Regions from separate parts of the Caproicibacterium amylolyticum genome, predicted to be linked through region 2. Evidence: predicted binding sites of a transcription regulator. Region 2 holds the regulator's gene; the other holds the start of a gene.
The links. The regulator Rex, encoded in region 2, represses fermentation and respiration genes when NADH is low (regulators of the CRP and FNR family bind a similar motif). The targets are predictions, from matches to a motif close to ATTGTTAANNNNTTAACAAT.
Positions count from the first base shown of each region.

Region 1: gap (type I glyceraldehyde-3-phosphate dehydrogenase) is a predicted target of Rex. The motif match lies at 10,316-10,335, and genes of this name have one in related genera.

Region 1 is NZ_CP060696.1:205,484-220,328, forward strand. It holds gene H6X83_RS00885 (ComEC/Rec2 family competence protein) at 1-341, shown strand, start outside; gene H6X83_RS00890 (beta strand repeat-containing protein) at 598-3,564, shown strand; gene H6X83_RS00895 (phosphoenolpyruvate-utilizing N-terminal domain-containing protein) at 3,778-4,539, shown strand; gene H6X83_RS00900 (peptide ABC transporter substrate-binding protein) at 4,579-6,300, shown strand; gene spoIID (stage II sporulation protein D) at 6,559-7,605, opposite strand; gene H6X83_RS00910 (citrate synthase) at 7,881-9,254, shown strand; gene H6X83_RS00915 (hypothetical protein) at 9,270-10,262, shown strand; gene gap (type I glyceraldehyde-3-phosphate dehydrogenase) at 10,431-11,459, shown strand; gene glgB (1,4-alpha-glucan branching protein GlgB) at 11,845-13,875, shown strand; gene H6X83_RS00930 (glucose-1-phosphate adenylyltransferase) at 13,890-14,845, shown strand, end outside.
Region 2 is NZ_CP060696.1:1,601,281-1,616,125, forward strand. It holds gene H6X83_RS07635 (DNA translocase FtsK) at 1-1,762, opposite strand, end outside; gene H6X83_RS07640 (ClpP family protease) at 1,894-2,631, opposite strand; gene H6X83_RS07645 (aconitate hydratase) at 3,064-4,998, shown strand; gene H6X83_RS07650 (TraX family protein) at 4,995-5,732, shown strand; gene H6X83_RS07655 (NADP-dependent isocitrate dehydrogenase) at 5,770-6,978, shown strand; gene H6X83_RS07660 (redox-sensing transcriptional repressor Rex) at 7,071-7,733, shown strand; gene pyrG (CTP synthase) at 7,830-9,440, opposite strand; gene trxA (thioredoxin) at 9,610-9,930, opposite strand; gene H6X83_RS07675 (peptidylprolyl isomerase) at 9,985-10,872, opposite strand; gene H6X83_RS07680 (S1 RNA-binding domain-containing protein) at 11,063-11,995, shown strand; gene H6X83_RS07685 (ATP--guanido phosphotransferase) at 11,992-13,017, opposite strand; gene H6X83_RS07690 (hypothetical protein) at 13,007-13,609, opposite strand; gene H6X83_RS07695 (hypothetical protein) at 13,664-13,801, shown strand; gene H6X83_RS07700 (TIGR03905 family TSCPD domain-containing protein) at 13,881-14,129, opposite strand; gene H6X83_RS07705 (PHP domain-containing protein) at 14,159-14,845, opposite strand, start outside.

The DNA of each region.
Region 1 (14,845 bases), 1.4 Mb from region 2:
ACGGCACCGCCAGCGCCGTTTCTCTTGTGCTGACGGGGCTTTCTGCCGCGCATGTGCTCATTTCCTGCGGCGAAGACCCCGGCGGCACCCGCCAGATTGCCGCCGACTGGGCCGCCATGCCCGCCATGAAGCACTGCACCGGCGGCAGCTGCGCCTTTCTGGAGGAAAGCGGCTGCTGCTGCACCCGCACCGCAGTCTGCTGGGACAGCGGCGGCGGGGGACTCGCCGGCGGCTTGGCGCTGCGCTGCCCGGGCAACCGCAGCGGCGAAATTCCCTGCGGCATCCGTGTGGTAGGCACTGCAGAGTACGGCTGCATCTGCGACACAGGCGCTCAGGAATAAAAATTGTGGTAAATATGCTGATATTTATAAAATTTCTGTGAGAAAATTTTAAATAAATCTTTGCAATTCTCGGCACATCCACTTGACTTTACCAATTCGTTATCATATAATCAACATAAACGAATTGGCAGCACCCGTGGAAAAAGCAGCTTCCGGCGGCTTTGCGCCGGGCTTTCCCACACTGGGGTGCCGTTATGCTGTTTAACTCTCATAGCACGCGCAAATGCACACAACTATTTTAAGGAGGACAAAAAGGATGAACAAAAAATTGAGCAGAATCGCTGCTATCGCACTTTCTGCTGCGATGGTTACCAGCGCTTTTGCAATGAGTACCAGCGCTTCATTTGCTGCCATCGCAAATGCGAAAGCTACAGCATCTCTGGCAACAGGTGCGTCTACAGTCTATCTGGCAAAGGGTACAGATAAGAACACGGTTCAGCTTGCAGCTGGCACTATTGATGATACATTCTTGGCAGACGCCACTTACAAGGATGCAAATGGTACCACTTTACCAACACCTACTGCAACAAGTGACACAGGTGTCAAAATTGACAGTGTCAGCGGTTCTGCTGCTATTGTTACGTTGGCTGGCGCCAAGAATGATCAGTTGACTGTAGCACCAACTGCCAACACTGGTGACACAAAGGTCACTATCAGCGGCTTGACAGTTACTGCAGGTAGTGCAACTTATGATGTTAATCCGATTACTGTTGACATTAAAAGTGTAGATGCAACTACTTTCTCTGAAGCAGAGTGGATGAGTACATATGCTGCAAGTGAAGCAAAAGTTGTCACAAGTGTTAGTGTCGGTGGGGATGCTTATCTTGCAAGCGTGACTGTTACACCGCAGACTGTCGATGCTTTTGCGACGAAGAATTATGCGCCGGTTACATATGCAACTGATCTTGCTCCTAACAAGTTTGTTGCTCCGACTGCGCAGACTTTTGCAACCGTCACAACTGACAGCAGCAAGTTTACAGGCATTGCAGCGGGTACACAATATGTTACCTATGAAGATGGCCTCAGTCAGGTTAAAACAGCTGCTTTGACTGTTGATGCTAAGTATACAGGCGTTACAGCCATTGTCAAGAATGCAAATGGTACATATAAGGTGACCAATGCAGCAGGCTCTTATGACCTGACAGCTGCCCAGTTGAATGGTGCAGATTTGGCACTGGATTCTTCTGTTACGGCTCTGGATCTCAGCACAATTGACACTAAAATTGGTAAACTACTGACAACAGGTGCAAGTACCACTATTTCTGGTGGGTCTATCGGTACTTTGACTGCAACAACTGCTACTACTGTTAAGGCTGGCGCAGCTGTTGACGCTATTGATACTACAGGCGCTACAGCGGCAGCTGGCAATGTTACTATTGGTGATGCGGCTGATATTCTTGACACAACTGTGGGTACTGTAACTACATGCACAGGTGCCACTGTTACAGCTACTTCCGGTTCTGACAAAACTGCAGTTGGCAACACAAAGATTAAATCCATTAAAGCTGATACAGTTGTTGTTTCCAACAAAAAGACTGTTATTGGTGCTATTGCAAAAACTAGCAGTAGTGCAACAGGCAGTTTGACTGTCGATGCAGTTGCAAATTATGATGGTATCTCTCTGCCGGCACTTGATGGTTATGGTGTGACTGTAAACGCTGATGCAACCGTTGCTTCCATTGCAAATGGCACAACAGCCGCAATTGCTGATACAAAGACCTTGACTGTTTCTGGCAAGGCTGCTTTTTCTGGCGCAGTGACAAGTACAACGGGCAGTGCAGGTATTCTCGCAATTGCACCTGCTAGTCTGACACTCGGTGATGCGACAGCAACAGCTGCTAGCAAGTTCACATTGAAGCTTAATGCTGTTACAGCTGGTGCAACTGCTTTCACAACTACAGCTGCTGTAACTGGTATTTCTGACAACTCTGCGGATTCCTCCAGTTCCAAATCTGGAACTTTCCAGTATATTGTAACTCCCGGCTACTATGCAACTGCTGCTTCTTCCACTACTGCTGTGATTGATTCTGCAATCTCTGCAGCAGACATTAAGAATGCAACTGCAGGTGCAACTGCAACTTCTTCAACAACTTATTCTGTTGATTTGGTAAGCGGTCAGGCTACTACTTTGGCAGTGCAGCCATTCCCAGCTAGTGTTTTGGCTACTGGCGATTATGTTAAGTGGGAAGGTACTCTGCCAAGCAACATTACCTTGTCTTCTGCCTATGGCTTAAGCACAACTGTTACTGGCACATATTCTAAGTTTGTACCGGGTAACAACACTGCTACTTTGAAAGCTACTCTGTATGATAATACAAATACTGCTGTAGCAGGTACTTCTCCTATTACCTACACACTGAATGTAAAAGATGGTACAAGTACAGCTACTACAGATTTTAACCTTTCTGCTCCTTCATATGTAGCATCGGGTAAGTCTGCTACCGTAACAATTGCTGCCAATGGTTCTACTGCTTTGAGTGGTGTGTTCTCTACCTTTGCACCATCTTCCTCCGATAACACAACTGCTGTTGTAACAGCTGCTGGTGTTTCTGGTAATAACTATACATTCTCTGTATATGGCGCAAAACAAGGTAAGGCTACTTTGACAGTTGTTGGCACAAAGCTTGATGGCACAAAGGTAACAAAGACTGTTGATGTTTATGTTTCCGATACTCCTGTCGTTGCTTATGTCGATGGTAAGGCTGTAACTGCTTCCGACACAATTGAAGTTGTTCAGTCCACAACTAAGAAGATTACTTTTGTTACAGCAGGTAACACCTTTACTAACTTTAATTATGTTGCTGGTAACGATAAGGTAATGCAGACAAGAGCTTATGCTACTAGCCTGTGGAATGGTACTTCTGGCGAATATGCTATGTACATGAATGGTAAGGTTGGCACAGACACTGGTGTTTATGTCAATGGTCAGCTGATTTGCAAGGTCAAGGTTGTTGACCGCCCGTTCAAGTGCGATACTACTACAGACATTGCTATGAACGCTGGCAAGACCTATTCTTTCAAGATTACTCCTGCGGCTGGTACAGCTATCGATAGCTTCACCTTCAACACAGCGAGAGATGCAGCGCTGTCTACTCAGGGATTTGTGAAGAATGCCGATGGCACTGTTACCTGCAAGATTAAGGCTGTTTCTTCTGGTGCTTATGGTGTCTATGTGACTATCAATGGACAGCAGTACAAGGTTTTTGCAGTTACTGTAAAGTAATCTTAAACTTTTTTCTAAACTAAATTAAAACAAATCTCAACAAAATAAGTGTAGTTGTATTTGCGTGGCGGCGGCACCGGGTTTCCCGGCGCCGCCGCTTGGTGTCCGGAGAAAAGGCCCTGCTTTTTAGAAAGCGGGGCCTTTTTGCTTTTTCGCTTGTCAAATGCGTGTAAAACAGGTAAAATAGAAACACAGCGAAAGGCAGGTGAGCATATGCTTGTTGTGCAGGGAACGCCGGCTTCAAAAGGAATTGCGTTTGGCCCGGCGTGTATTGTTGCTGCGCGTAAACCCGCGCCCATATCCAAGGAGTGTGCCACCGACCCTGCATATGAATTGGTTCGTCTGCAAAAAGCGCGTGCCTGCGCCAAACAGGAGATACAGAAAATTTACCAGCATGCCTGCGCACGTGTTGGGAAAAAAGACTCCATTATTTTTCAAATCCATATCATCATGTTGGAAGATGAGACTTTTCAAAAAGCGATTATTGACAGCATTGTGAAAGACCGAACAACTGCTGAGTATGCGGTATGGTACAACGGCAGCCGCCTGTATGAGCATTTTTCCAGCATGGATGACGAGTATATGCGTGCGCGCAGTGAGGATATGCTGGACATTTGCCACCGCCTGCTCAGCTGCCTGAATCAAGGCTGCTGCTCCATTCCCAATGTGGAGGAGTATCTGGCTCAACCGGCTGTGCTTTGCTTGAAACGCGCGCTTCCCAGTGAGGTTATGCAAAGCAAGCACAAAAACATTTTGGCGATTGTTTCACAGTACGGCAGTGCTACTTCGCACAGCGCAATGCTTGCCCGCAGCATGGGTCTGCCTGCTGTTATTGCACTGGGTGCGGCTTTTCAGGAGTTGAAGCCCGGCGCTGAATTGATCGTGGATGGCACTGCAGGGCAGGTTATTGTCGAGCCCACCCCGGAAGTACGCGAGGAATACAAAGCGCGTGCAAATGAGCAGGCCAGTCCATAATGGGAGCGTAAAGTTCCCTGCACTTGGAGGAACGTATAGATGAAAATAAGAATAACTGCCGCTTTTCTGGCGGCGGCTGTGGCGGCATGTACGCTGACTGCCTGCGGAGAGAAAACTTCCAGCAAGCCGGTGTCATCTGTGCCGCAGTCCTCGTCGGCTGCTTCCAGTAAGGCGGCCAGTTCAGCCGTTTCCAGCCAACCTGCTGACCGCATGATGGCTGTTGGGGCAGCGGTGAATGTCAGTATAGGCCCGGAGCCGGCATCGCTTGACCCGGCACGCAGTACCGGCGCGGACACGGATGCCTACGCTGCTGCAGCGTTTGAAGGCTTGTACAAAGTGGACGCCAATGGAAATGTCGTTTTGGGTCAGGCAGCAAAGGCGGAATGTTCCAGCGATAAAAAGATCTGGACGTTTACTCTGCGGGACGATGCCCAGTGGTCGGACGGAACACCGGTAACGGCGGAAAATTTTGTATACGCATGGCAGCGTGCTGTGGCCTTGGATGATGCACAGCAAAAGTACCTGTTTGCGTACTTGAAAAATGGTACTGCAATTCTGAACGGAACGCAGATAGATGCGAAAACCCTTGGTGTAACCGCTAAAAACAGCAAAACGCTGGTTGTTACCCTGACGGCAGCATGCAATATCCTGCCGCAGCTTCTGGTGCAGCCAATCTTTATGCCATTACGCGAAGATGTTGTCAGCAAAAACAAGGATTGGTCGCGCAGCCCGGATACTTTTATCTGCAATGGCCCCATGAAACTGACACAGTGGAATATTAAGTCAAATATTATGTTTGAGCGCAGCGAAACCTATTATAATAAGGATGCAGTTACGGCATCCGGGCTGAACTGCTCCCTTGCGGAGGACGATGAGGCGCGCCTTTCCGCATATGATAATAATGAATGTGAATTTACCTTTCCGCTGCCGGTAAAATATTTTGCACGTATTCGTGAGCGCGGCGATTTGAATGCAGTGAACACCAATACAACGGCCTGCCTGCAGTTCAATACTAACGTAAATGGACTTTCGGATGCACAGGTGCGCAAGGCACTCTCATTAGCGGTTGACCGCGATGCGCTTGCAGCTGCAGTGACCGGAATGCGGTTTACGGCTGCTTCCGCGTTTGTTCCAGCCGGTTACTCGGATGCCGGCGGAAAAAATGATTTCCGTACAGTCGGCGGTACGTACTATTCCACGGCTGCCGCGGACTATGTGGCAAATGTAACCAGCGCAAAACTGCTGTTAGAGCACGCAGGTTATGCAGATGGGAAAAACTTCCCGGAGCTGACCATCACGGTGCCGATTTCTACACTGGCCAGTACAATCGCAAATGCAGTTGCGGATATGTGGAAGAAAAATCTTGGAATTAACTGCAAGGTCGAGCAGCAGCCATACAGCGCATATCTTGACAGCTGCAAAAACGGGAAAGTACAGGTGGCAGTCAGTGAGTTGACTGCAGAATTTGCGGATCCTGCAGCAGTGCTGGAAAACTTTACGGTTGGCAGCAGCCAAAACATTACCGGTTGGGCAGACAAGACTTTTACCGAGCAGATGGACAAGTCCCGCCAGTGTGCTGCTGGAACCGCTGACCGGTACAAAGCGCTGCACGCGGCCGAAAAACGTCTAGTGGAAGAAGCACCGGCAGCAGCATTGTTTTATATGCCGACAATGAGTTTGCGGGATCCTAAACTAAACGGCGTTTTTACAGCGAAAAACGGCATCAGCTACTTTGCCTATGCCAATAAGTTTAACGGATAGTGCGGCGAAGAAACGCGGCCCTTTCAGTAAAAGTTCCACCAGTTCTTTCAAGGGCTGTGTGGGTTGGGGCGCACTAAGACCTTATCCTGTAAAGCCCTTCATATCGAAAAAGGAAGCATACAGCGCGCTTTCCTGCGGCGGGCGCTGCCCCCCGCACCCCTAGTCGCTTTCTGAGAAAGCGACGGAAAGTAATTATTGGAAGTTCTAAGGTTTAATTTTAGGCTGAAAAGAGGAAGCAGACAGTGGAGCCGCGCAATTTCATACCGCAGTAAGTGAAGAACCGGGATAGTACCACGAAAGAATCCGTGTGTAGGGTTCCCCCTGCTCGGCCATAGACACCGCACCGGTCTGACTCATGCCTACCCCGTGACCGTAGCCTTTGACGGAGAAGGTAAAATTCCCGTTTGCGTAAGTGACGGAGAAATTTGCGGAGCGCAGCCCAAAGGCCGTGCGTGCATCTGTACCTTTGACACTTTTTCCGCCGAGCTGCATGGAAGTTACCATACCGGACTCTGTTCGTTTCATGTCGCCAACCCATGTGGAAGCGTCACCGGAAAGCGTGCAGCCCAGCCCGGCTGCAGCCGATTGGAACTGTGCACTGCTCATTTGTACGGTGGAAAGGTAGCCGGGTGCATAAATATCTGCGGGGCTGGCAACTGGTGAAAGGCAGGGTGACGCCGTGCCCCAAACATTGGCGGCATCTTCCGTGCGCCCGCTGCTGATGGCGTAGTAAGTCGCGTCAATCAGGTCATTCCCGCTGCGCAGTACTTTGCCGTAAACACTTTCTACTGCGGGCGCGAGATTGTTGTAGAATTTTGTGTAGTCCTCTTTCCATTTTGCTTTCATCTGGTCGTTTGTCACGTAAATCAGCCATTTCCCGGTGTCACAGGAAAAGTCGGCACCCTGCAGAGTGCTGTCAGGCTTCTGCTTCTGCTGCTGGCGCAAACGGGAATAGTATGTATATGCGGCAACTGTCTGTGCTTTCAGCGCTTCCTGCGGGCTGTCGGGACTCATTTCTGTTGCAACCGTACCGCGAACAAAATCCAGCTCGTCCACTGTCAGTACTGTGCTGCTCGCTTTGTCCAGAATACGAAAGGTCTTGCCGCTTACTTTTGCTGTGGCTGCTGTGCTTGCTGTACTGGGCTTTGGGGACGAAGCAGATGAAGCAGCACTGGATGATGCAGAAGCGGTTGTATGAGAAGAATTACTGCTGGTGCTGTTGGCACTGCTGCCGCCAAGCCCCAAGCATGGGAGCAGCAGGAGCAGCACAAAAAATACCGCCAGCAGAGAAATGGTTCCTTTCACTTTACAGCACTCCTTTGATTTTATGGGTCCTTTTTGTGGCAGGACGGTTTCTATACATTTTACAGGTCGGCGCAGAAAATTATGCATCCTTTTTTGACAAAACGGCTTAGGATTGCAGAAAAAGCAGAAAAATGCAGGAAATTGTGTGCCAATATGCACACAAAGCGGCTAAACTCTTGACTTTAAGGCGGTGCTGCTGTAAACTTATAGTTTAAGAATACTTAAGTTTCGTAAGTTTGCAGCACGTTTCATACAAGGTTAAGAGGGGGATTACATTGGAACAGAAAGAAGACAGCACGATACGGGTTTCCAAGGAACTGCAGGATCTTTGCAGTGAATTCCGCGAAAACAACCAGATCCCAATGGCAAAGTTTGATTTGTACGGTGTGAAACGGGGACTGCGGAATCCCGACGGCACCGGAGTTCTGGCAGGGCTTACCCAAATCAGTAATGTGCATGGCTACCTAATTAACGACAGTGAGCGCGTACCGGACAAAGGCATTTTGACCTACCGCGGCATTGATGTTGCGGATATTGTGGAGGGCTGCCGCAAGGCAGACCGCTTTGGCTATGAAGAAGTTGTATGGCTGCTGCTGTTTGGCAAACTGCCTGTCAGCGCACAGCTGGAAAAACTGCATGCGGTGCTCAGCTTTTACCGTGAACTGCCGGAAAACTTTGCAGAAGACATGATTTTGAAGGCACCATCGCGCAATATTATGAATAAGCTGGCGCGTTCCGTGCTGGCACTCTATTCTTATGATGAAAATCCGGACGATATTTCACTGGAAAACAGTATGCGGCAGTCTTTCCAGCTGATTGCGCAGCTGCCGGCAATTATGACCTACGCCTATCAGGTGAAGCGCCGGCGCTTTGACAAACAGAGTATGTTCTTCCATCCGGTGAATCCCAGCCAGTCCATTGCAGAATCCATTTTGGACGCGATCCGCCCGGACCGCAAGTTCACACATGACGAAGCTCATCTGCTGGATCTGTGTATGATGCTGCACGCAGAGCACAGCGGCGGCAACAACTCCACTTTTGCAGTGCGTGTGCTTTCCTCCACGGGAACGGATATTTATTCTGCCATTGCAGCGGGTATCGGCTCCCTGAAAGGCCCCAAGCACGGCGGCGCCAACCACCGCGTCATGATGATGATGCGCGACCTGATGCAGCATGTGGACGACTGGGGCAGCGAGAAAAAAGTATATGATTATCTTGTTAAAATTGTAAACAAAGAGGTAGGGGATCATTCCGGCTTGATTTACGGCATGGGTCACGCGGTTTACACCCTGTCCGACCCGCGTGCGGTTATCCTAAAAAGTGAAGCGGAAAAGCTGGCACCTGCACACGACGGCATGAAGGAAAAGTTTGAATTGTTCGAGCTGGTTGAAAAGCTGGCACCGAAGGTCTTTGAAGAAGTTCACGGCGACACCAAAGTGATTAGTGCCAATGTGGACTTTTACTCCGGCTTGGTGTACGAAATGCTGAATATTCCAACGGACCTTTACACACCGCTGTTTGCGGTTTCCCGCATGGCGGGCTGGTGTGCACACCGCATTGAAGAAATTGAAACTGCCAAGCGCATTATGCGCCCGGCATACCGCTCCCTGTCGAAATCCAAGCCCTACATCCCCATTGACGAACGATAGGAGTGTCCTTTCTACATGAAATCAAAACTAGCATGGGCTGTGTTTGGCGTTACGCTGGCTGCATCGCTGGGGCTGCGTCTGGTTGCACTCACTGCGGCAGAAACCTTTGGAACCATGAGCATCCTGCTCTGTGCCGTACTGGCGGTGGGTGTGGCGGTTTGTTTCTTTGCATGCCGCACTGACCACACCATGGTGCGCCTGCCGTTCAGCGGCAGAGTGCTGAGTATTGCTTACATTGCAGCCGGTATCCTGCTGACAGGAATTACAATCGTCTATCAGGCGTGGAATAAAACCGGTCTGTTCCCGTATACTACAGGTATCTGCACCATCCTTGCGGTTGCGGCGGGACTGATGCTGTGCCTGCAGGGCTGCCTTTTTGCGGCGGATGGACAGAATTATTTTGCTGCCCATCCCATGCTGGCGCTGATTCCGGCGCTGTGGTGCTGCGCAGAGCTGGTGCTGCAGTTCCGCATCAATGTTTCGGAAGCGGTGAATCTGGAAAACATTCTGCGTACCGGTTCGCTTATTTTTCTGCTGCTGACGCTGCAGTCGCTGGCGCAGATGGCTGCGCAGGTGCGGCGGGTGTCACGCGGACGGCTGTTTGGACTTGGATTTGGTGCGGTAACGTTCTGCGTGGTGTCAGTTTTGCCGAAGATCGGTTCCGTTTCTGCTGCTGCTTACCCGCCCGGTCTGCTGTGGGTACTGCTGGTGCTTTCTGCATATGTAATGATTTCGCTTTGTACTGTCCGCCCAATGACCCGCGAAGAACTGACCGGTGAAACGGAAGATGAAGAAGAACCGGAGGTGCGTCCGGTTGTCATGAAAGATGCACCGGCGCTGTCGGTGCATCTGCAGCGGGGCAACCGTCCGGTCATCGCTTCCCGTGAAGACCGGCGCCCGCTTTCGCAGAGCGAGATGGAAAAACGGCTGGAACGTGTGCTGGTACAGTATCTTGGTCAGCGATACAATGCAAAATGCTATTTCTATTCGCATAAAAAGCTGTACTGAATTCTGCCTTTTAAAGCCTGCAGCCGCGTAATTCGTGCTTTCTTTCGTTATTTTTTGTTAAAAATGAAACAAGCACTTGTAAATTGACTGCTTAAATAATATAATAGATTTAGCCGCTTGAGGCTGTATTTGAATTCGTTTATTTTTATTTTCAAGGAGGATATTAAAATGTCAGTTAAGGTAGCAATCAATGGTTTTGGTCGTATCGGCCGTCTGGCTTTCCGTCAGATGTTCGAAGCAGAGGGTTATGAAGTCGTCGCAATCAACGATTTGACAAGCCCTGCAATGCTGGCTCACCTGCTGAAGTATGACACTGCCCAGGGTTCTTTCTGCGGCAAGATTGGTGAGAACAAGCATACAGTTGAAGCCGGCGAGGATTACATTGTTGTTGACGGTAAGAAGATTACCATCTATGCAATTAAAGATGCAAAGGATTGCCCGTGGGGCAAGCTTGGCATTGACGTTGTTCTGGAGTGCACAGGCTTCTACACCTCCAAAGAGAAGTCCATGGCTCACATCCAGGCTGGTGCAAAGAAGGTTGTTATCTCCGCTCCTGCCGGCAACGACCTGAAGACCATTGTTTACTCCGTTAACGAGAAGACTCTGGACAAGAACGATCAGGTTATTTCTGCTGCTTCCTGCACAACCAACTGCTTGGCTCCTATGGCCAACACCCTGAACAACACTTATCCGATCGTTTCCGGTATCATGACAACTGTTCATGCTTATACCGGCGACCAGATGATTCTGGACGGCCCGCAGCGTAAGGGCGACCTTCGCCGTGCACGTGCCGGCGCACAGAACATTGTTCCGAACACCACTGGTGCTGCTAAGGCAATCGGCTTGGTTATTCCGGAACTGCTGGGCAAACTGATCGGCTCCGCACAGCGCGTTCCTGTGCCGACAGGTTCCACAACAATTCTGGTTGCTGTTGTTAAGGGTAAGGACGTTACAAAGGAATCCATCAACGCTGCTATGAAGGCTGCTGCTTCCGAGTCCTTTGGCTACAACGAGGACCTGATTGTTTCCTCCGATGTTATCGGCATGAAGTACGGTTCCCTGTTTGATGCTACTCAGACAATGGTTACTAAGATTGACGACGACACCTATCAGGTACAGGTTGTTTCTTGGTACGATAACGAGAATTCCTACACCAGCCAGATGGTTCGTACAATTAAATATTTTGCTGAACTGTAATCTTGTCTGTAACAGATAAGTAAGCATAAAGCAATGGAGCACCCCTGAAAATTTTGGTTCTGCCAAATTTTCGGGGGTGTTTTTCATATTTATATATGCGGAAATTTCATTTGAACTTGAAAAATTTTTATTATTTTTTTGCTTTTTTAATACATTTTACGAAAAATGACCGCATTTTTCATCTCCCTGCGGTATACTAGTAGCTATGCGAAACTTCATTAGGGCTGAAAATGAGTGGATTTTGTAACAAAGTAAACAAAATAACAGCTCTTTATTGGGACAACTTCTGCAATATTTTCATAAAAGTATTGAAATTCCTCGTTTTTGTGGTATTATTACATTATAAAACATTACTAAATTCCCACACCTGAAGGAGCTGATACATATGCAAAAAAGCGAAACACAAAGGGACAGTCTGCCACTATACCTGTTCCATCAGGGAACGAATGTACAGGCTTATGAATATATGGGCGTACACTGTGGGCAAATCAATGGAAAAACACAGACTGTCTTTCGCGTGTGGGCGCCAAATGCAAAGACTGTTTCCGTGGTTGGCGATTTCAACGAATGGGATCCAATGCGATGTCCGATGGAAAAGGTAAGCGCAGGCGTGTGGGAAGCGTGGCTTCCTTTCCCACTGAAGGAGTACGAGCGCTATCAGTTCTGTGTGACAGCTGCTGACGGCAGCCAAGTCCAGAAAAGTGACCCATATGCCTACTTTTACGATACCCGCCCCGGTACTTCCAGTAAATATTATGATATTACCGGATTTCACTGGAGTGATACAGCTTGGCAGAAACACAAGGAACAGCAGGAGCATTATGACCATCCGGTCAATATTTATGAAATGCATCTTGGTTCTTGGCGTCGGTATCAGGACGGCAACGTATTCAGTTATGACAAGCTGGCGGAGGAACTGGTGCCGTATGTAAAGGAAATGGGTTACACGCACATTGAAATTATGCCGGTAACCGAATATCCGTTTGATGGTTCCTGGGGTTATCAGGTGACCGGCTACTTTGCTCCCACTTCGCGCTACGGAACACCAAAACAATTCATGCATTTTGTAGATGTGTGCCATGAAGCCGGCATTGGTGTCATTATGGACTGGGTGCCTGCACATTTTCCCAAAGATGCTTTTGGGCTTGCCAGGTTTGACGGGACACCCTGTTATGAATATGCAGACCCGCGCAAGGGGGAACATAAAGACTGGGGTACGCTTGTGTTTGACTACGGCAGGCCGGAGGTCATGTGTTTCCTGATTTCAAGTGCAGTCTTTTGGCTTAAAAAGTACCATATTGATGGTATTCGCGTGGACGCGGTTGCTTCTATGCTGTACTTGGATTACAGCCGGAAAGCCGGCGAGTGGGTGCCGAACAAGGACGGCGGCCGTGAAAATCTGGAGGCCATCACGTTTCTGCAGAAGCTGAATGAAGCAGTCTTTGCCCGCTTCCCAACGGCCATGATGATTGCGGAGGAATCCACCAGCTGGCCGATGGTCAGTAAGCCGACCTATATGGGCGGCTTAGGGTTCAACTACAAGTGGAACATGGGCTGGATGAACGACATGATGCATTACATGGCGCTGGACCCGCTTGGCAGAAAGTATAATCAGAATGACATCACGTTTTCATTTTTTTATGCTTTTGCGGAAAATTTTGTTTTACCGATTTCCCATGATGAAGTTGTGCACGGCAAGTGTTCCTTGATGAATAAAATGCCCGGAACCGCAGAGCAAAAGTTTGCCGGCGTACGTGCGTTTCTGGGTTATATGATGGCACATCCCGGAAAGAAGCTGCTGTTTATGGGAACGGAGCTGGGGCAGTTTATTGAGTGGAACTATGAGCAGGAGCTGGACTGGCTGCTGCTGCAGTATCCGCAGCATGCTGCACAGCATCGCTTTTTTAAGGAAATCAACCATTTCTATTTGGAAAATTCGCCATTGTGGGAAATTGATTTTAACTGGGATGGCTTTTCGTGGATCAGCAGCGATGACTGCGAACAGAGTGTGATTGTTTTCCGTCGTTTCAACAAAGAAAAGGATGAGATCATTATAGTCTGCAACTTCGTTCCGGTCGAGCGCGAACAGTACCGAATCGGTGTGCCGTATGACGGCGCTTATGAGGAAGTTTTCTCGACAGACTGGAGCCGCTTTGGCGGCAGCGGCATTGAAAATGGCAGCAATATTATCAGCGAGAAAGAGTTTCCCATGCATGGTATGGAGCAGTCCATAAACCTGCGTCTGCCGCCGCTTTCTACAATTTATCTGAAACACAAAGCAGAAAAGCTGCTCCCAAAGGGCGGCGCAAAAACCAGATTTGCCAAAAGAAGCAGCAAGAGCGCCGGTAAAACAAGTACCGGTGTCATTACAATAAAAAGTGCAAAAAATTTGCCAAAGCAGAAGAGTATATTCTAAGGAGGAACTAAACCATGTTGCCTAAACAAGAAGTTGTGGCGATGATCCTGGCAGGAGGCCAGGGAAGTCGGCTTGGGGTGCTGACAAAAAAGCTGGCAAAGCCGGCAGTCCCATACGGCGGCAAATACCGCATCATTGATTTCCCACTTTCAAACTGTGTCAATTCAGGTATTGAAACAGTTGGTGTGCTCACACAGTACCAGCCACTGGAACTGAACGAATATATTGGTTCCGGCCAGCCATGGGATTTGGACAGCATGAACGCGGGTGTGCGTGTGCTTCCGCCGTATCAGCGCAGCCGCAAGTCTGACTGGTACAAGGGAACCGCTAATGCTATTTACCAAAATATTCCATACATAGAGCGCTACAGCCCGGAGTATGTTGTCATCCTTTCCGGTGATCATATTTACAAAATGGATTACTCCAAGATGGTTGCGTACCACAAGGAGAAAAATGCGGATTGCACGATTGCGGTGATAGAAGTCCCAATGGCGGAAGCGCCGCGCTTTGGTATCCTGAACACCAACGAGGACGATTCGATTTACGAATTTGATGAGAAGCCCAAAAAGCCAAAGAGCAACAAGGCAAGCATGGGCATCTACGTCTTTACCTGGAGCAAGCTGAAAAAGTATCTGGAGGAGGATGAGGCTACGCCGAAGAGCAGCAATGACTTTGGCCATGACGTTTTGCCCGCCATGCTGGAGTCCGGCGAGCGCATGTTTGCTTATCCCTTTGAGGGCTACTGGAAGGACGTTGGCACAGTGGAAAGCCTGTGGGAATCCAATATGGATCTGCTCAACCCCAACGTGCCGCTGGATTTGTCTGAGGATACTTGGAAAATCTACTGCCGCAACCCGGTAATGCCTCCGCACTACATTTCCAAGGATGCAAAAGTGCAGAATTCACTGGTGGCAGAGGGTGCAAATGTATATGGAGAAATTGACTTTGCTGTTCTCTTCTCCGGCGTGTA
Region 2 (14,845 bases):
CAACCGGAACCAAAAGCTGTGGAATGCCGTTGTAAACGGAAAGTTCAACCACCTTCGGGTCAATCATCAGGAAACGGACGTCCTCCGGCGTAGACTTGTACAGCAGGCTGACAATAAAGGAATTCAAACATACGGATTTGCCGGAACCGGTAGTACCCGCAATCAGCAAATGGGGCATTTTCCCAAGGTCAGCCACTTTCGGTGCACCGGCAATATCACGCCCAAGACAGACAGTAAGCCTGCTCTTTGCTGTAATAAAAGCGTTGGATTCCACAAGGTCGCGCATGCGGACAATGCTTTTCTGCTTGTTCGGCACCTCAATGCCAACTGCCGCTTTGCCGGGAATCGGCGCTTCGATACGAACACCGGAAGCCGCCAGATTCATCGCGATGTCATCCGCCAAATTGGTAATTTTGCTGATTTTTACGCCGGCCGCCGGCTGCAGCTCATAGCGGGTAACAGACGGGCCGCGGCTGATATCCACAATTTTAGTGGAAACGCCGAAGCTGTGCAGCACCTGCACCAGTTGCTGACCGTTAACCTGCAGCTCTTGCTGCACCGCCGCAGAATCCGGCATGGCCGCCGCCTCCAGCATGGAAACCGGCGGTGTGTGATAGCCGTCCTGTGCCTGCTGCAGACCTGTAGAAAGTTCCTTGTCCTGCACAGCAACGGTTGCTTTTCCCTGTGCCTTTTCTTCTTTCTGCACGCGCTCCATGTATTTTGCAGCTGCCTGTGCGGAACTGCCGTCTTCCTGCACCGAAGCAGGTATTGGTGCGGATTCTTCTGCATAAGGTGCTTCACGCCGCACCGATTTCTTTTCAACAATAGCGGATGGCGGCACCGCTGTACTGTGGGAAGCCTCGTTTTTTCCGCCGCCAAACATTTCTTTCAAGCGGGAACGCTTCTCTGCCCCTTTTTCTTTCGGCTGTTCTTCCGGAACCTGTACAGGAGTCTGTACCGGGTGCATCGGCATGCCTTCATCATCCAGCGGAATGTCAATTTCTCGGCTGCGGCTGCGCTGTTTCTGCTGCGCCGCCTCCATTCGGCTTTCCCGTACGGTGCCGACTACCTGTCCAACTGCCTGTGCAGGTTTTTGAATTCCTCGCCACAGGCGCACCAGCGTAGTACCAGTCAGCAGCATCAGGGAAACGAACAGCATTAGCAGCAGGACAATGCAGGCGCCCGGTTTGCCCAATCCTGCCGTGAGCGGAAGCCCCAGCAGGCCACCGACCAGCCCAGCTCCGCCGCTGTCCTTGCAGGCATTAAACAGTGCCAGCAACTGTTCCCCAAAGGTTCCGTTTGCTCCGCCGTTGGAAACACCAAATGCTGTTACCGCACCGCACAGTAAAACGATGGACGCAGCCGAAAGCGCTACTTTGGTTCCCATGGTGTCACCCTGCCGCTCAAAAGCAGTGGAAAAGGCAACATACAGCAGCAGCAACGGCCACAGCAGTGCACATACACCAAACAGTCCACGCACCAGATGATGCAGCATTAACCAAACATGTACCCCCGGAATAACAGCAACAAAAAACAAAAAGATTGCCAGCGCAAAGAGCAGAATTGCGGCAGTCTGGCGCTGCTGCCGTTCCGCTTCCGGTGTCCTGCGGTTTACCGGGTGCGGCTCAGCTCTGGTTGGGCGCTGTGCCCGTGTCGAGCGTTCCGCCGTGCGGCGACCTCCCGTCTGTTTTTGCCGCTGCGGCGGTTTTTTGGCAGCCTGCCGTTTTGCAGGCTGTGAACGTGCTGTCTTCTTCTGTGCCAATTTCGATACTCCCCGTTTATGTAATTTTTCCGCAGCAAATGCGGAAAAGTGATTGAAAATGAGTCTAAAATAATTATAGCAGAGATTTCTGCAAAAGTTTTGCAGAAAAAAGAAAGCACGGCACGCCTATTTTACTTGTGCGCCTTTTTTGCTGTCTTTGCAGACTTCCCTGCTTTTGTATCCTTTTTCTTTCGGCTGTCGATCATGTCATATAAGCAGTTCACCGCATCCGAAAGGCCGCCCAGTGAATCAATTAGCCCTTCACGCACGGCGTCTTCACCGTCCAGCACGGTACCCACATCCATCACCAGTTCCTTTGTATTCATGGCAAGCTGCATAAAACGTTCCGGTGAAATCCGGCTGTTTGATGTCACGAACTGCGTAATGCGTTCCTGCATGCGCTGAAAATAATCCATTGTCTGCGGCACCCCAAGCATCAGGCCGTTCATACGTACTGGGTGAACGGTCATGGTTGCACTGGGTACAATAAAGCTGTGCTTTGCCGCCACAGCAAGCGGAACTCCTATGCTGTGCCCCCCGCCCAGCACAAGGCTGACCGTCGGCTTTGTCATGCTTGCCACCAGCTCTGCCAGTGCAAGTCCCGCTTCCACATCCCCGCCGACAGTGTTGAGCAAAATCAAAAGTCCTTCGGTTTTGCTGTCCTCTTCGATATCGACCAACTGCGGAATTACATGTTCATACTTGGTGGTTTTACTGGAACTTGGCAAAATAGTGTGTCCTTCTATCTGACCAATAATCGTCAGGCAGTGGATGGTATGGTGCCCGCTGCCGGTTACGATTGCGCCCGCATCAGCATAATTGTCCCGCGTTTCTTCCTCTTCTTCAGCATCTTCATCCTGTGCCAGCATGGATGTATAATTTTTATACGTTTTCACGTTCTCACCCCCGTGGCATTAGTCTGCCGCAGAGGTAAAAAAATATGTATAATTTCACAGCGCCGCAGGAAGTGTATATCAGTATACCATAAAAAAAGAAAAATTGCACTGCCAGCCACAGATTTCTGAGCGTCCGTTCGCTTTTTAAAAAGGGTAGATACATGCACGCTTCCTGCAGAATTTTTTACAAAGCACGATTTTGTGCAAGAATTCAGCATTTCATACATGAAAAGTGCTTTTCTATTGCGCACCGCTTGCAGATTCCATTTGTGAACGGATTGACAAATCAACATTTTTTGTAGATAATAGATGAAAGCATATTGTAAAAAGCACAGATGCCTTTTCTGTGGCTGTTATTAACAGAACGGCAATGTGTTCTGCATAAACAAAGGGGGACTTCGTAAAATGGGACTGACCATTGCACAGAAAATCATTCAGGAGCATCTGGTTTCCGGCAAAATGACCGTTGGCAGCGACATCGGCCTGAAAATTGACCAAACACTAACACAGGACGCCACCGGCACAATGGCTTATCTGGAATTTGAAGCCATGGGTGTTAAACGTGTAAAAACCGAAAAAAGTGTTGCCTATATTGACCACAACACGCTGCAGACCGGTTTTGAAAATGCGGATGACCACCGGTTTATCCAGACTGTTGCCAAAAAGCACGGCATCTGGTTCTCCCGCCCCGGCAACGGTATCTGCCATCAGGTTCATCTCGAGCGCTTCGGCATTCCTGGCAAAACACTGATTGGCTCCGACAGCCACACCCCCACCGGCGGCGGCATCGGTATGCTGGCAATGGGTGCAGGCGGTTTGGACGTTGCTGTTGCCATGGGTGGCGGTGCTTACCATATTAATATGCCGAAAATGCTGCGTGTTAATCTGACTGGAAAGCTCCCTGCATGGGTCAGTGCAAAAGACGTGATTCTGAAAGTCCTGCAGGTGCTGACTGTTAAGGGCGGCGTTAGCAAAATTGTAGAGTACGCAGGCGAAGGTGTTGCTTCCCTGACTGTGCCGGAACGTGCCACCATTACCAATATGGGCGCAGAACTTGGTGCCACCACCAGCATCTTCCCCAGTGACGAAGTAACCCGCCAGTTCCTTGCCGCACAGGGCCGTGAAGAAGTCTGGAAGCCCCTTGTCTCTGACCCGGACGCGGTTTATGACGAAGAAATTACCGTTGACCTTTCCGCACTGGAACCAATGGCAGCCTGCCCGCACAGCCCGGACAATGTGAAAACCATCCGCGAACTGGCTGGTATGAAAATCGATCAGGTCTGCATTGGTTCCTGCACAAACTCCTCCTATCTCGACATGATGCGTGTTGCTTCTATCCTGAAAGGCAAAACGGTTTCTGACACCGTCAGCCTTGCCATTGCCCCTGGCAGTAAGCAGGTTTATAACATGCTCGCCAAAAACGGCGCGCTGGGCGATATTATCAGCGCCGGTGCGCGTGTGCTGGAGTGTGCCTGCGGCCCCTGCATCGGCATGGGACAGTCCCCGAACAGCGCCGGTATCTCTCTGCGTACCTTTAACCGCAACTTTGAGGGACGCTCCGGCACTGCTGACGGCCAGATTTATCTGGTCAGCCCGGAAACCGCTGCTGCCAGTGCACTTGCAGGTGTGCTGACTGACCCCCGCACCCTTGGCGAGGAAAACGCAATCGCCATGCCAAATTCATTCCTGATCAATGACAACATGGTCATTGCACCAGCTTCTCCGGAAGAAGCAGAAAACGTGGAAATCCTGCGCGGTCCAAACATCAAGCCGTTCCCTGTTACCACTGCGCTGGCAGATTCCGTTGCCGCAAAAGCACTGCTGAAAGTCGGCGACAACATCACAACCGACCACATCATGCCTGCAGGCGCGAAGATTCTGCCTTATCGCAGCAACATCCCTTACCTCTCCAATTTTTGTTTTACGGTGTGTGACAAGGAATTCCCCGCCCGCGCAAAAGAATACGGCAAGGGCATTATTGTCGGTGGCCAGAACTACGGACAAGGTTCCTCCCGTGAGCACGCTGCACTGGTTCCGCTTTACCTCGGCATCAAAGCGGTTTTGGTGAAAAGTTTTGCGCGTATCCACTGTGCGAATCTGGTAAATGCCGGTATTGTGCCGCTGGTTTTTGAAAATGAGGCGGATTATGACCGTATTGACCAGATGGACGACCTTTCCATGCCAAACATCCGTGCAGAACTGGAAGCCGGTCAGCCGATTACCGTTAAAGACGAAACAAAAGGCTTTACCATTCACACAAACGCACAGCTTACCGACCGTCAGCGTGACATGATTCTGGCAGGCGGTCTCTTGAACTACACCAAACAGCAGAACGGATGAATACAGCCGACTGCAGAATAACATCGTCACACCGCAATTACGGTCTGTCTGCAAGCACCATCAAATGGTTTGCCATTGCCTGTATGTTTGCCGATCATGTGGCATGGGCTTTTTTGCCTACTTTTTCCGCGCTGGGATTTACGCTCCACGCATTCGGCAGAATAACCGCACCCTGTATGTGCTATTTCATTGTAGAAGGTTACAGCCACACACACAGCGTTCGAAAATATTTGCTGCGGCTCGGCGTTTTTGCTCTGATTTCCTGGCCTTGCTTTTCGTTTTACGAAACGGGTACGCTGACCTTTAGAATGGGAATGATTTGGTCACTGTTCTTTGCATTGCTGGCTGTCTGTGCCTTTGACAAAATTTCCAATCCGGTTTTGAAATTGCTTGGGGTGTTGATCTGTGCAGTTGCGACGCAAATCGGTGACTGGCCAATTTTCTGTGTGGTATTTACACTGATTTTTTGGATTTTCCGCGGTAGCTTCCGTGCACAGGCACTCGTTTTTGCGGGTGCAGCAGTTATTATGGCAGTTGGTTTCTCTTACCGCAGTTTACACGCCGTTCCGTTTACTCTGATGCAGCTGTGTGTCCTGCTGGCTCTGATTCCCTTAGTACTTTATAATGGCAGACGCGGCGGCGAAAGCTGCCCTCAGCTAAATAAATGGGCATTCTATGTGTTTTACCCCGCCCATCTGCTTTTACTTGGACTGATTAAATATATTGTCCTTTAATTTTTCGGCAGTCTTTACACTTCGGAGGTAATCCTTTATGGATAAAATTCAAATGAAAACGCCGCTGGTCGAAATGGACGGCGACGAAATGACCCGCATTATCTGGAAAATGATTAAAGACATTTTACTTACGCCCTACATTGATTTAAAGACGGAGTACTATGACCTCGGGCTGAAGCATCGCGACGAAACCGGCGATCAGGTAACCGTGGATGCCGCAGAGGCAACTAAAAAATATGGTGTGGGCGTAAAATGCGCCACCATCACCCCAAACGCTGCACGTGTTAAGGAATATGATCTGCACCAGATGTGGAAAAGCCCAAATGGCACGATTCGTGCAATTCTGGACGGTACCGTATTTCGTGCTCCGATTCTGGTAAAAGGTGTGACACCGTTCATTCCAACCTGGAAAAAGCCAATTACGATTGCCCGCCACGCTTACGGCGACCTTTACAAAAACGTTGAAATGACCGTACCCGCTGGTGCAAAAGCAGAATTGGTTGTAACCGACAAGGACGGCAAAGAAACCCGCGAAACCATTCATAAATTTGATGGTGCAGGCATTATTCAGGGACAGCACAATCTAGACACTTCCATTTCCTCTTTTGCGCACGCCTGCTTCAGTTATGCACTGACCACCAAGCAGGACATTTGGTTCTCTTCAAAAGACACGATTTCTAAAAAATATGACCACCGCTTCAAGGATATTTTCCAGGAAATCTTTGATGCAGAGTATAAAGACAAATTTGAGAAAGCCGGCATCACCTATTTCTATACCCTGATTGATGATGCAGTTGCACGTGTTATCCGCAGTGAAGGCGGTTACATCTGGGCCTGCAAAAATTACGACGGCGATGTGATGAGCGATATGGTGGCAACTGCTTTCGGCAGCCTTGCCATGATGACCAGCGTACTGGTTTCCCCGACCGGTGTTTATGAATATGAGGCAGCACACGGTACTGTGCAGCGTCACTACTATAAATATCTGAAAGGTGAAACCACCAGTACAAACAGCGTTGCTACCCTTTTTGCCTGGACAGGTGCACTGAAAAAACGTGGCAAGCTGGATAATCTGCCCCGTCTTTCCGACTTTGGCTGTAAACTTGAAAAGGCCGCCATTCAGACTATTGAAGAAGGCGTCATGACCGGCGATATGTATCAGCTCTCCACACTGAAAAACAAGCGTAAGGTTGATACCGAAACATTCCTGAAAGAAGTGGCGGTTCGTCTGAACGCACTACTGTGATTTCAGGTCCATTAAATTTAAATTGAGTACGCGCGCAATATGCGCCGCCTCCGGAGCAGCAGTCGGCTGCTTCGCAGAAGGAAGGTACGTTTATGCCTAAACGTGAAAATATTTCTATGTCCGTAATCCGCCGACTTCCGCGATACTACCGCTTCTTAAATCAGCTGAAACGAGATGGTGTAACCCGCATTTCCTCTACTGAACTTTCCGCAAAGCTGGGCTTAACCGCTTCGCAGATTCGGCAGGATTTGAACTGTTTTGGTGGTTTCGGTCAGCAGGGCTACGGCTACATTGTGGAGCAGCTTGCTGCAGAAATTGGGCGAATTCTGGGGGTTGCGCACAACTACCGCACGGTGCTTTTTGGTGCCGGAAACCTTGGGCGTGCCATTGCAGCCCACATGGACTTTGAGGAGCTGGGCTTTGAGCTGATTGGTATCTTTGACAATGCTCCCCAAAAAGTTGGGACTGTAATACGTGGAATGGAAGTACTGAACACTGCCTCATTTGAGGATTTCTGCAAAGACAACAAGCCTGAAATGGCTGCTTTGTGCATTCCCCGCACTGCGGTGGAAGCTACGGTTGACCGGCTGTACCCCCTCGGCATACACAGCTACTGGAATTTCAGTCACTATGATATCACTATGAAATATCCGGATGCTGTTGTTGAAAATGTGCATCTGAATGACAGCCTGCTGACGCTATGTTACCGTATCAGCAACAATCCGGAAGCCTCTCACGAACCAACAAAAAAATAAAATCTACAAAAAGAAGCTGCTGCAGAAAATTTTCTGCAGCAGCTTCTTTTTACTTATCAATATCTACAAGTGATTCTTCGCCACTTGCTATTTTCATTATTCCCTATTCGCTTTATATTCTTTTGCAGCAGCAATCAAGCCCTTAAACAGCGGGTGCGGACGATTCGGACGGGACTTAAACTCTGGATGAAACTGACTGCCGATGAAGAATGAATTGGAATCTACTTCCATCATCTCAACAATATGGTCGTCTGGGCTTTTGCCTGCAAAGGTCACACCTGCCTCTTCCATGCGGGTGCGATAGTCATTGTTGACCTCAAAACGGTGACGATGGCGTTCATAAATCAGCGGCTCATTGTTATAAAGACGTGCTGCCAATGTACCGGGCGTTAACTTGCAGGGATATTTGCCCAGACGCATAGTACCCCCAAGCTGTTCAACGTCTTTCTGCTCCGGCATCAGGTCAATGACATGATTCTTGCTCTGCGGGTCAAATTCAGCAGAATTTGCATCCTTTATGCCCATAACGTTGCGTGCATATTCAACGATGCAAAGCTGCATGCCAAGGCAGATACCCAACAGCGGCACCTTGTTCACGCGTGCCCAGTGAATGGCAACCACCATGCCCTCAATACCGCGCTCGCCAAAACCGCCCGGTACCAACACACCGTCAGCATCTTTCAAAATTTGAGCCACATTTTCATCTGTAATTTTTTCAGAATCGATCCACTGTACGTTGACCTTGACATTGTTGCCAATGCCGCCGTGTGTCAGTGCTTCCGCAACGCTGAGATATGCATCATGCAGTTCTACATACTTGCCAACCAAAGCGATATTGACGCTGTCTGTCAGCGAAAGCGCTGTGTGCACCATGCTGATCCAGTCAGACAAGTCCGGTCCGCGGGTATCCAGCGCCAGTCGACGGCAGACAATCTCGTCCAGTTTTTCATCACGCAGGGCCAAGGGGACTTCATAAAGCAGCGGCAAATCCAAATTTTCAATCACGCAGTCCTGACGAACGTTGCAGAACAGTGCAATCTTTTTCTTAATGTCATCGCCAATCGGCTGCTCAGAGCGCAAAACAATCACATCCGGCTGAATCCCGATGGAGAGCAGTTCTTTCACGCTGTGCTGCGTCGGCTTGGACTTGTGCTCGTGGGAACAGTTCAAGTACGGAACCAGCGTTACATGGATGAACATGCAGTTCTCGCGGCCCTCTTCTGTTGCAAACTGACGAATGGCCTCTAAAAACGGCTGGCTTTCAATATCGCCGACGGTGCCGCCGACTTCAATGATTGCAACATCGACATTGTCACGCGCGGCGGAGATCCGTTCTTTGATTTCGTTTGTAATGTGCGGAATCACCTGCACAGTGCCACCGCCGTAGTCACCATTGCGTTCTTTTTGAATGACATTGTAATAAATGCGTCCGGAGGTAACGTTGCTGTTCTGCGAAAGGCTTTCGTCGATGAAGCGCTCGTAATGACCCAAATCCAAATCGGTTTCGGCACCGTCGTCTGTTACAAAGACTTCACCGTGCTGAAAAGGATTCATTGTACCCGGGTCCACATTCAGGTAAGGGTCAAATTTCTGCATTGTGACACGCAAACCACGTGCTTTCAGCAAACGGCCAAGGGACGCCGCCGTAATTCCTTTTCCGAGTCCTGAAACGACACCGCCTGTAACAAAAATATATTTTGCTGCCATAACATCCTCCATACGCTTAAAAATTCTCTCTTTTTTGCCTCATCCCGACAAAAAACAATTACTATGATTATATCGCGAAGAACCTGTGCTTGTCAAGAAAAAGCCGCTGAACAGAAAAATGACCCGCGCCAAAGTCTGCATCCGCCGCGAGTCATTTTCTGTATGGTTTTTATAAGACTGCATCCAGCATTTTTCGATAATCAATTATGGGCAGTGCTCCCACCTTGCTGTCAACCGGATTCCCGTCACGGAAAACATAAACCGTTGGAATGCTCATGACATTGAACTGTGCCGCAAGATCTTGATTTTCATCAACATCTACTTTCATTACAGCTGCTTTGCCGCTGTACTCCTCTGCAAGCTGTTCAATGACCGGCCCAAGCATTTTGCAGGGGCTACACCATGTAGCCCAGAAATCGCAGAGTACGACTCTGTTCTCTTTCAGGACTTCCGAAAATTTCGCCGCGTCCGCATGAATCACTTCTGCCATTTTGTATCCTTCCTTTCCGTTTCAGTATTCGCTCTTTTTCTCTAAAGGATACCACTATCCCTGATATTTTTCAATAGTTGCTTTTGTGATTTTTACAGCAGTTTCCGGTTTGTTGCTGTCATTTACTTTTACCGCCGCGATTTTATCGACAACATCCATACCGTCATAAACCTGCCCAAAAACAGAATGACCGCGCGGCGGGTCAAATGCGTTGTACGCACCGTCCAGATTCGGGTTTCCGCCCTGCTTCTCATACAAAGCCTTATAAGCATCCGTCAGCTTGTTCGGGTCAAGAATGTTGTACTGCTGCTGCGCAATCTGCGGCCACTGGCTCTTATCATAGGTTTTTAGCTGCTCATACATAGTATTGACCTGGCTCCAGGTGCTGCTGCTCACCTTCGGCGCCTGATTGATAAAGAACTGGCTGCCGTTGGTGTTGTAGCCGCTGTTCGCCATAGCCAGGGAACCGCGCAGATTGACAAGGTTTGCGTTAAACTCATCCTCAAAGCTTTTATCCCAAATGCTTTTACCGCCGGTACCGGTACCAGTTGGATCACCGCCCTGAATCATAAAGTCCTTGATGACTCTGTGGAAAGTCAGGCCGTTGTAATAGCCCTTCTGAATCAGTCCTTTAAAATTTTCCACGGTTTTCGGTGCAGCCTCTGGGAACAGACGAATCTTAATAGTGCCCATCGTAGTTTCCAACACTGCTACTTCTTCGCCGGCAGCCGGTTTTCCCAACTGATATCCCAATTTTTTGCCGTCATCTGCCCGCAGCCCTGTGGAGCTTGCGGAGGAAGCGGCCTGTGATGTGCTCTTTGCCTGACTGGACACAGCTTTTGCCTGTGAAGAAGAACTGGAGGCTGTACCGCCGCATCCTGTTACGGTCAATGCTGCTGCCAAAGCTACTGCACCGGCCGCCAAACGTTTCTTTAACTGCATTTTCATTACTCATCCTTTGTAAAATATTCCGCAGAAAAACCTGCAGATTTCTTTCTCCGTCTTCTAAGACAGAAAATATACATTTTTTATTGTACAGAATCCTTTCTGTAAATGCAAGCCCTGTCCATCGTCATTCACGGGGCATTCGCTGCATATAAGTAAAAAGTATCGGCAAAAAGGAGGTAGTCAAATGTTTGGATACGAACCCGAGGGCTGGCGGATAGATAAAACAGAAAACCGTGCGGCACTGCGCAGCCCCGCAGCGCTGGCACAAGCCGCACGGGCCGGTCAGATTTTGGAAGGCCGCGCAGTTCTGTGTGACAGCGGCCACAACCTGATTGTAGACCTTGGCTGCATGCAGGGCGTAATCCCCCGGGAGGAGGGCGCTATGGGAATCCGTGAAGGTACTGTGCGCGATATTGCGCTTCTTTCACGCGTGAACCGGCCAGTCTGCTTTTACATAACCGGCTTTTCGGAGGAAAGCGGCCGCACTACTGCCCTGCTCTCCCGCCGTGCCGCGCAAGAATCCTGCTGGCGAGACTGCTTGAGCAAGCTGCTGCCCGGAGATGTGCTGGATGCCCGTGTAACGCATTTGGAACCGTTTGGCGCATTTATGGACATTGGCTGTGGGATTGTTGCACTGATGCCGATTGATGCCATCAGTGTTTCCCGCATTGACCACCCGCGGGAACGTTTTACAACCGGCATGGACATCCGCACTGTTGTTCGCAGCATAGAGGGCCGCAGAATTACACTGAGCCAGCGGGAGCTGTTAGGCACATGGGAGGAAAACGCCGCACATTTCCACAGCGGAGAAACCGTTGGCGGCATTGTGCGCAGCATTGAGCCATACGGAATTTTTGTGGAACTCACACCTAACCTTGCAGGACTTGCCGAGTGCCGGGAAAGTGTAACCACAGGGCAGCAGGCCAGTGTGTATATTAAGAGCGTTCTGCCCGCACGCATGAAAGTAAAACTGGTAATTATTGATACGTTTGATCTGAAATGCAAACCGGAACCGCCGCATTACTACTTTACGGGAGAACACATGGATCACTTTCTGTACTCGCCGCCGGAAAGCAGCAAAGTCATTGAGACTGTTTTTACGGAACAGAAACCTTAAAGTGCCTGCACAGGCGCTAATGCACTGTTCACAAGCTGTGCACGGCGTGCCTGCCGCTGCTGCGGTGTCAAGGGTTTCCCTGCTCGGAGTGTCATAGTCGCCGGCTGCACCGCAAAAAGCAGGCTGTCCAGTTGTTCCGGCCGCAAACCATGCACTGATTCAAAACATAGTCCCATTCGCACATTGGCATACAGCCGCAGAAACTCGCTAAATTCCAGCATACGGGCACTGAGCATCACGGCAAGCGCCCGCGACACTGCGTCTTGTGCTTCGATTGTACCAAGCAGTTCTGTACGAGCGCGACGTTCCCGTTCAATCAGCTGACTGCCGATGGAGCGTAAGTTTTCAACAGCATTTTTTTCGCTGATGCCAAGCGTAATGCGGTTGGTCAGTTCATAAACAGCGCCCGCCGGTTCCACTGCACCGTCAAAAACGCCGCGCAGTGAAAAGCCAAGCTGCGCCACATCGCTGGAAAGTCGTTCTACTGCCCCGCCCTGCTGCAAAGCAGGCAGATGCAGCAGAAGAGAAGGCACCATGCCGGTGCCTAAATCTGTCAGGCTCTGTGTCAGGTAGCCAATATCCCCATGAAACGCAAAGCGAAGTTCTCGGTCCAGCAGGGTGTCAAGCGTGTCCGCAGAGGACAACACTTTACCCGGCTGGCACCCCGGCAGGACAAGCTGCAAGCGCACGTGGTCAGCACCATTTACCATAACACTAACGCTCTCATCAGCTGTATAAAAAAGCGTTTTGCCTGCCGGTTGGGCAATAAACTCCGGCGTACACAGCTGGCGCTCCACAAACGAAACCCGTGCTGTCTCCTCACAGTCCTCCAAATCTGCACAAAGGAACTCTAAATTCATTTTACGCAGTACCTTCTCTACGCGCATGCGGCTGCGCTCCATATCCGAGCGGGACATCCGCGCTGGGAACGGCAAGTCGGTCATATTGCGAATCAGGCAGACACGAGAGCCAAGCACAACATCGCTGTCCTGCCCGGCATTTTCGTACCACTTACGGTTCATTGGAAGTACCTCCTCCCAAACGGCGCAGGCTTTCCTGCAGCTGGAGGGTTCTGCGCTCCTTTTTCTCCTGCTCAACAGCCTGCCGCAGCACTTCCTGCATTAAGACCATCTGACTTTGCGGCTGTGGCTGCGGTAAATTTTCACCGGGTGTTTTGCCGCAGTGAATGTCACTGCCGTACAAACGCTGCACAATCGGCAGCAGCCGGTCTGCAAAAATTTCATAGCAGTGCGCACAGCCGACCTTGTCGGTACGTGCAATCTCTTCAAAGGTAGCACCGCACCACGGGCAGCGCTCCTCCTCCGGTTCAGACTGTTCCTCTCCTAAAAAGTCACTGAGGATGCTGCCAAAACCGCGGTCCAATCCAGTCAGCAGTGTTGTATAGCCCAACCGATGTGCACAGGCCGCACACAGGGCATATTCAGTAAGCTGTCCATTTACGATTGTTTTTACTTTTATAGTTGCGGGATTTTCCCCGCAGGACTGACATATCAAGGTTATCCGTCCTTTCTGCAGGTATTCTAATGGATTATACACCGGGATTATGAAATAGATATGAAACAGCTGTTTTTCTTTAAAAAGTTTCTCACACATTTATGTCCTCCGCAATATACTGGACTGTAACAACAAACAAGGAGGCAATGCAATATGTGTAACAATGGTTGTGGGTGCGGCGGTAGCAGCTGCTGGATTATCCTGATCATCATCCTCATTCTGTGCGGCGGCTTCAGTGGCTGCGGCAATGGTGACGGATGTGGCTGCAACAATAACGGCTGTGGCTGCTAAGGTTTCACTCTGCTGAATAGTGTCTTATAATATAGAAGGGCCGCGGGAATACCCGCAGCCCTTCTATTCTTTGTTTGCGTTACTTTTTTAATGCTTCCCGCAGCGCCTGTGCCAGCTGATCCGGGCAGGAGGTCGGCTTTGAACCGCAGCGGATACCGCTGCATCTGCTGATGACCTCTTCCGCTTTCATTCCCTTTACCAGAGCACGAATGCCTTTCAGGTTTCCGTCACAGCCGCCGATTACCTGTACATCCTGAATAATATCGCCGTCCAGCTGGATGCGAATTTCACGGGAACAAGTTCCTTTTGTTTTGTAACGATATTCCATAGACTGCTTCCTCCAATTTACAAATAGAATCAGGCGCTTTCCGCCATCCGCTTCATCATGTTCAGCTGAACATCATCAGTAGAATAGCTGCCCAGCGGATTCATCTGCTGAGAATACATACCATGGAAATCCGAGCCGCCGGTCATGATCAGCCCGTACTGCTTTGCCAGCGCGGTAAAACATTTTTCATCATCCGGCACTCCCCTTGGGTGTGCAACCTCAATGCCATCAAGTGTATGAGACGCGGCAAGCTCCAGCAGCAAATCATAACTGTCATATTCCGCGGGATGCGCCAGCACCGCAAGCCCGCCAGCCTCATGAATCTGCTGAATAACATCGCGCGTTTCCGGGTACTTCACCGGTACATAGGCAATTCCTTCTCCAGGGGCAAACAACCGGTCATACAGCTCCCCGAAAATGGAATCTGCATAACCGGCATCCATCAATGCATGCATGATGTGCTGTTTAAAAATATTTGTACTTCCCTGTGCTCTGTGGGTAATCATTTCCACTGGAATTTGGTACAGACGCAGCACCTTCTGCAGCATGATTAAAGTCGCACGCTTTCTGGTTTCTGCAATCTGGTGGCAAAGCCCCAGCAGTCTGTCCGGATGTGGGCAGCAGTAGCAAAGGATATGTGCTTTCCGTCCCGTTTTGCCGTCTGTTGTTGAAAATTCCGCACCCGGAATGACCTCAATGCCCTTTCTCTTTCCATA